3 regions of the Kocuria salsicia genome follow, and region 1 is predicted to be linked to each of the others. Evidence: riboswitches for the same ligand, from Rfam matches in the RefSeq annotation. Region 1 holds a riboswitch; each other region holds the start of a gene.
The links. Region 1 has a riboswitch for thiamine pyrophosphate ahead of ABD264_RS06520 (ECF transporter S component). Riboswitches for the same ligand answer to the same signal wherever they lie in the genome.

Region 2: another riboswitch for thiamine pyrophosphate. It lies ahead of ABD264_RS08215 (3-oxoacyl-ACP reductase); the one in region 1 lies ahead of ABD264_RS06520 (ECF transporter S component).
Region 3: another riboswitch for thiamine pyrophosphate. It lies ahead of ABD264_RS02270 (bifunctional hydroxymethylpyrimidine kinase/phosphomethylpyrimidine kinase); the one in region 1 lies ahead of ABD264_RS06520 (ECF transporter S component).

Annotation. Positions count from the first base shown of each region.
Region 1 covers NZ_BAAARF010000007.1:59,648-61,901, forward strand. Annotated here, with positions in the region: gene ABD264_RS06500 (Na+/H+ antiporter subunit E) at 1-116, shown strand, start outside; gene ABD264_RS06505 (MrpF/PhaF family protein) at 113-382, shown strand; gene mnhG (monovalent cation/H(+) antiporter subunit G) at 379-744, shown strand; gene ABD264_RS06515 (DUF4235 domain-containing protein) at 875-1,147, shown strand; TPP riboswitch at 1,244-1,350, shown strand; gene ABD264_RS06520 (ECF transporter S component) at 1,408-2,034, shown strand; gene ABD264_RS06525 (ABC transporter ATP-binding protein) at 2,031-2,254, shown strand, end outside.
Region 2 covers NZ_BAAARF010000008.1:238,457-240,710, forward strand. Annotated here, with positions in the region: gene ABD264_RS08210 (LLM class flavin-dependent oxidoreductase) at 1-391, opposite strand, end outside; gene ABD264_RS08215 (3-oxoacyl-ACP reductase) at 393-1,157, opposite strand; TPP riboswitch at 1,203-1,331, opposite strand; gene nhaA (Na+/H+ antiporter NhaA) at 1,477-2,254, shown strand, end outside.
Region 3 covers NZ_BAAARF010000003.1:502,569-504,822, reverse strand. Annotated here, with positions in the region: gene ABD264_RS02275 (Rne/Rng family ribonuclease) at 1-1,158, shown strand, start outside; TPP riboswitch at 1,246-1,340, shown strand; gene ABD264_RS02270 (bifunctional hydroxymethylpyrimidine kinase/phosphomethylpyrimidine kinase) at 1,328-2,254, shown strand, end outside.

The sequences.
Region 1 (2,254 bases):
TGAAGCTGCTGACCGTGGTCGGGGATTCCGACGACACGGAGGCCACCGGGGCGCTCGAGTCGCCCACGCACGAGATGGACGAGGCCGACACCGGCCACGGGGAGGAGCGCTCATGACAATGCTCGACGTCGCCGTGTGGCTGTGCGGGGCGATCCTCGCCCTGGCCGCCGCCGGGACCATCTACCGACTGGCGAAGGGGCCCTCCCTGCTGGACCGCGTGATCGCCTCGGACGTGCTGCTTGCCATCGTGGGGGCGTGCCTGGCCGTGGACATGGTCTACAACCACCACACCAACAACATCATCCTGCTCGTGATCGTCTCCCTGGTGGGCTTCCTGGGCTCCGTCACGGTGGCGCGCAACGTGGGGCTGGAGCGTTCATGAGCTGGCACACCGTCCTGGACGTGATCGCCCTGCTGTGCCTGGTGCTGGGTGCCCTGATGTCCTTGTCCGCCGCGATCGGCCTGGTGCGCTTCCCGGACCTGCTCTCGCGCATGCACGCGGGCACCAAGCCGCAGGTCTTCGGCCTGTTCCTCATGCTCACGGCCGTGGCCATCGAGAGCGGGGAGCCGCGCATGATCCCGCTGCTGATCCTCGCGTGGGTCTTCCAGCTGCTCACCGCACCGGTCTCCGCGCACATGGTGGGCCGGGCCGCATACCGCTCCAAGCACCTGCACGAGGAGAACCTCATGCAGGACGAGCTGCGGGACGTTGTAGCCCGCGCCGGGCACGAGGAATCACGCTGAGGACATAATTTCCGGGTGAACCGCGCCCCGCACCGCCCAGCCACGCGCCGAGTTTCGTATGCTGAGGGAGGAAGCAGCACGCCGTCGGCCCCCGAGCGCCGGCGGCACTCGCGACGAGAAGGAGCACCTCATGAACAAGGCGATGGACATCCTCGGCACCGTGGCGTCCCTGGGCGGCGTGGCACTCGCGAACAAGGGCCTGTCCGCGGTGTGGAAGCAGGTCACCGGCAACGAACCCCCCGCCAAGAACCCGGATGAGGACGAGGCCTGGCGGGACATCATCCTGTGGGCCATGATCACCGGCGTGGTGGGCACCGTCATTAAGGTGGGAATCGCCCGCCAGATGTCCAAGATGGAGTCCGAGAAGAAGGACTCTGGCAAGACCTCGCAGTCCGAGATCTGAGGTACCCCACCGGGCCGAGCGCCCGGGAGGTCCTGCACACGAGGGCCGGGTGCGCGACGCACCCGGCCCTCGTGCGTGCCGTGGTCTAGACTGGCGACTCAACGACAGGGGAGCGCCACCGCGGCGCTGAGAGTGCGTGTGAGCGCAGACCCTCGAACCTGATCCGGTTCATACCGGCGCTAGGGAGTCGAGCATCTCAGGGACCCGTCCGCACCCGTGGACGCGAGCCTTCCCCTCCTGGAATCTTCAGGAGGATTCACATGACACAGGTCGGCACCAGATCCACGCGAACGCCCCAGGGACGCAATTCCCGGCGGCACTCGTGGCGGGTGGTGGACATCGTGGTCGCCTCCGTTCTCGCGGCGGTGTGCGCCGTGGTCTTCTGGCTGTGGTCCAACCTGCTCGCCCCGGCCGTCTCTGCGGGGTCCGTGGCGTATCCGCCCGCGGGCGGGCTCATCGTGGGCGGCTGGCTCGTGGCCGGCACGCTCGGTGCACTGATCATCCGCAAGCCGGGTGCCGCGATCTTCTGTGAGCTGCTCGCGGCCGTGCTGGAGATGTTCCTGGGCACCCACGCGGGATGGCTCGTGGTCCTCTCCGGGGTGATCCAGGGCCTGGGGGTGGAGATCGTCTTCCTGCTGACCCGCTACCGCAGCTTCGGGCTCCTCACGGCCACAGCGGGCGGCGCGGTCTCCGGGCTCTTCCTCGCCGTGAGCGAGAACATCTTGTACAACTACGAGTGGGCCACGGACCAGAAACTTGTCTACGCCGTGTTCACCACGCTCTCCGGCGCCGTGATCGCCGGCGCCCTGATGTGGCTCGTGGTGCGTGCGCTGCAGGCCACGGGCGTCCTCAGCGCCCTCGCATCCGGCGCCGCGCGCCGGCGATGACAGCCGCGTCGGCCACCATCCCGGTGGGCGCGTCGGTCTGTCTCGAGAACTTCGGCTGGCACTACCCCGGGCGCCAGAACCCGAGCCTCGCGGGGGTGGATGCGCAGATCGGTGCAGGGGAGCGCGTTCTGCTCCTGGGTCCTTCCGGTGCCGGCAAGTCCACCCTGCTGCAGGCCCTGGCGGGTGTGGAGCAGGATCCGGACGGGCAGTCCCGATCGGG
Region 2 (2,254 bases), on a different contig from region 1:
TCGCGGACAGCGCGGACAGCGCGGTCAGCGGTTCGAGCGACCAGTGGGGTCCGCCGGACACGTCGCCCACGCTGTGGCCGTCCGCGAAGAACACGGCGTCGAACAGGCCGCGCTCGGCGGTCTGCGCGAGCTCCTCGTAGTAGGTGATGTCCGTGAGGCGGTGCACCGAGGAGTTCGGGGCGCGCCACGCGGCCTGGTGGTGGCCGGCGCCGTCGAGGAACGCGTTGAGGTGGAGGCGGCGGGCCGGTGCGGTCGTGGGCGACGACGCCGCAGCGGCCGTCCCGAGCGTCGGCCCGGCTTCGGGGGTGGTTGCCGACGCCGCGCCCCCGGCAGGTGCCGTGTGCGCGGGACCGGGCTGGGCGGCGTCGTCGTGCGGAGAGGGGGCGGCCATGTCAGTCCATCACCAGCCCGCCGTCGACCACCAGGTTCTGGCCGGTGACCCCGCGGGACCAGTCCGAGGCGAAGAACAGGGCAGTGTCCGCGAACTCCTCGGGGGTGGTCACGCGGCCCAGGGGAGTGCCGGCGGCAATGAAGTCGAAGACCTCGTCCGGGGTGGCGGCGCTCGCGTCCGTGATGCGCAGCAGGCCGCCGGAAATCATGTTCACCGTGATGCCCTGCGGGCCCAGATCCTTGGCGGCGGTGCGGGTGAGGGAGAGCAGGGCGGCCTTCGCGGCGGTGTAGTCGTGGTAGGGGACCACCGGGTTCTGGAAGAGGTTGGTGCCGATGTTGATAATGCGCCCCTCACCGGCCTCCGCCATGCCCGGGGTGACCGCCTGCATCACGTTGAGGGCACCCACCACGGCGCCCTCGAACTGCTGGGTCAGGTTCTCCGCAGTGAGGGTGTCCAGGGTGGGGCGGGCATCGCCGTTGAAGCTGAAGTCCACCAGGGCGTTGTTCACGGCCACCGTGATCGGTGCGCCGAAGTGCTCCCGGGCGCGGGCGACCATGTCCCGCACCTGCTGGGCGTCGGTCACATCCGCCTGGACCGCGAGTGCCCTGCCCTCGCCCAATTCACTGACCAGTGCCCGGGCGCGGTCCTCGCTCGAGTGGTAGTTCACGACGACGCGCGCACCCTCCCGCGCGTACGCCCGGCTGAGGTGCTCCCCGAGCCCGCGGGCTCCCCCGGTGACCAGGACAATGGTGTTCTCGATCCGCATGCTCACTCCTGTGGCTCACGGCGAAGAAAGCGGTGCGCCACCTGCGCGGTGCCACCGTGACATCCCTTCGCCAGTACTAACTGGACAGGTTCGACGGGTGTCATCTCAGCCGCTGCGGTCCTCTGTCTGCCCGCCCGGTGGGCGGGGAGGGTGGCGGCACCCCGTGTCACTGGTGGCCAGTGTAGACGGAGCCGCTCAGCCTCATGGCAGCCGCCCCGCGTGCGCCGCCCAAAAGCGCACTGCTACCCTTGCTGGCTGGTGTGCCGGGAAGTCTGGTCGGCGGTAATGAGCGTGATGCCCGTCGACACTGGAGTGATCCATGCCCCCGCACCACCGCACCACCCCTGCCCACGTTGAGCCCGGAACCCCGGGAACCGTGGTGCAGGCAGAACCCTCCGGCTTCGTCTCGGAGCCCGGTTTCTTCAACCATCCTGAGCCCCCGTGCGAGCCCGACCACCCCTCGGGCGGCCTCTTCTCCCGCCTCCAGGACGTCCTGCGCCGCGAGACCGTGGCCGGCATCCTCCTGGTGGTCGCCGCCGTCCTCGCCATCGTCTGGGCCAACTCGCCCTTCGTGGAGAGCTACTTCGCCCTCCGGGACCTGAAGGTCGGCTACGAGCCGTGGCACCTGGACCTCAGCCTGGGGACGTGGGCCGCGGACGGGCTGCTCGCCGTGTTCTTCTTCCTCGTGGGCCTGGAGCTCAAGCGCGAGTTCGTCGCGGGTGATCTGCGGGACCTCGGGAAGGCGGCGGTGCCGATCGCGGCGGCCGTGGGCGGCGTCGTCGTCCCGGCTCTGATCTACGCGGGCGTTAACCTCGGCAGCCCCGAGACCCTGGGCGGCTGGGCGATCCCCACCGCCACGGACATCGCGTTCGCGGTGGCCGTCCTCGCGATCGTGGGCTCGCACCTGCCCAGCGCGCTCCGCCTGTTCCTGCTGACGCTCGCGGTGGTGGACGACCTGCTCGCCATCACCATCATCGCGGTCTTCTACACCGACGAGGTGCACGTGCTCCCGCTGCTCCTCGCGCTCGTCCCGCTGGCCGTGTTCGGGCTGCTGGCGCACCGCTTCCCCCGCTTCTTCGCGCACCGCACGTGGGCCG
Region 3 (2,254 bases), on a different contig from region 1:
GAGCGCAAGCGCTCTCGCTCCGGCAAGCCCCAAAGCAACCAGCAGCAGGGGCACTCCAAGTCCCAGAACCGGGGCGCGGGCTCGGAGGAGCAGGAGAACCAGGCCCGCGCCGAGGCCACCCGCGCTGCGCTCGCGAACATCGCCTCAGCCTCCACGCACGAGGACGACGACGCCGCGCAGCACGGTTCCGGTGCCGAGGCCACCCCGCAGGGTGGCGGCCAGAACCGGCAGGGCTCGGACACGAACGGTACTCCCGAGACTCACGGCTCCGCGGGCACCCACGGGGACTTGGACAACCGCAGCACCTCGGACGGCGAGTCCGACGGCGGCCGCCGCCGCAAGAAGCGCCGCGGCAAGCGCAGCCGGGGCCGTGGGCCGCAGGGCGAGGAGAATGGCACCCAGCAGGAGGGCTCGGCGGACGCGGGAGACTCCTCCGAGGGTGCGGACAGCTCCTCCAGCGTCACGATCCACGGCGAGGTCATCGAACTCCCGCAGGGACAGTCCGGCCAGGACCGCTCCGGCGCGCGTGACGTCGCAGGGCCCGGGGAGTCGCTCTCGCTGGACTCGCTGACGGCGGCGTTCACAGAGGAGACCTCCGGTGACTCCGCGCAGTCGGGGAAGAACCGTGGCGGATCCGGTGCGCCGGAGTCCGAGAGCTTCGACGGCTCCGAGGGCAAGGGCCCCGAGACCGCTGATTCCGGCTCGCGCGGGGGCAGCTCCCGCAACCGTTCGTCCAACGGCCGTGGCGGGTCCCGCCAGGGCAGCCGCCGCGCAGGACGCGACGGTGGTGCCGAGCAGGGCGGCCGTCAGGACGCGGAGTCGAACGCCCCGACATCCACCGGAAAGACCACAGCGCCCGCGCAGAACGGGGGCGCGGGCAGCCGTTCCGGCGTTCCCGCCACCACTGCCCAGCCAGCGGCCGAGACGCCGGCACCGGCGCGGCGTCGTCGAGGCTCGCGCCGTGCGGTGGCGCCGGCTGCCGCCCCCGGCACAGCGAGCGTGACCACCCAGGAGTACGAGGCGCAGAAGTCCACCGTCAGCCGCTTCACCGCGGCGGCCACCGGCCCGAAGAAGGCCGCGACCATGGACGGGCAGCCCACCGTGGTGGGCGTGGGTGTGAAGGCCCAGGACATCACGATGACCCGCAAGGGAGAGTGAACGCCGCCGCACCCCACTGGTGCGAGAGGTGAACCGATGCCGCAGGGGCGTCCGGAGGGATCCGGGCGCCCCTGTGGCATGATCGGTGGAGCACACACGGGGTGCCGCGCCACGCGGCTGAGAACACACCCGTCGAACCTGATCTAGCTCGCACTAGCGAAGGGATGTCGTGAACACCGCACCCGTCCTCACCGTGCCCCGCGTCCTGTCGATCGCCGGGACGGACCCCACCGGCGGCGCTGGCCACGCCGCGGACCTGAAGTCGATCGCCGCGATGGGCGGCTACGGCCTCAGCGTTGTCACCGCGGTGGTCGCCCAGAACACGCAGGGCGTGCGCAGCGTGCACACCCCTCCCGTCGACATTCTGCGCGCGCAGCTGGACGCGGTCTCGGACGATGTCGAGCTCGACGCCGTGAAGGTGGGGATGCTCGGTTCCGTGGACGTCATCGAGACGGTCCGGGAGTGGCTCGCGGCCGGTCGCGCGCCCGTGGTCGTTGTCGACCCCGTGATGGTCGCCACCGCCGGCGGGCGGCTGCTGGAGCGCGAGGCGGAGGAGGCTCTGCGCGGACTGCTGCCCGCGGCGGACCTCATCACCCCGAACCTTCCCGAGTTGGCGGTGCTCGCGGAGCGCCCCGTGGCCACCACGTGGGACGAGGCGCTCGCGCAGGGCCGCGCCGTCTCCGACGCCTTCGGCACGCGCGTGCTCGTCAAGGGCGGGCACCTGGGCGGCGAGCTCACGCCGGACGCCCTCGTGGTCCCGGGCGTCCACGAGCCGGTGGCCGAGTTCACCGGACCGCGCGTGGTCACACGCAACACCCACGGCACGGGCTGCTCACTGTCCTCCGCCGTGGCCACCGTGGTGGCTCGCACGGGGGACTGGGCCGGGGGCATCGGTACGGCCCGCGAGTGGCTGCGGGCCGCACTGCGCACCGCGGACACCCTGCACGTGGGCCACGGCAACGGCCCGGTGCACCACATGCACCACGTACAGGCCCTGGTCACGGACCCGCAGTTCCTGGCCGAGGCCTGCGCCGCCGACGCCACCGAGGCAGCGGACCCGGACGGCGCCGCCCCCGCGGGCGCAGCCACGCAGGGA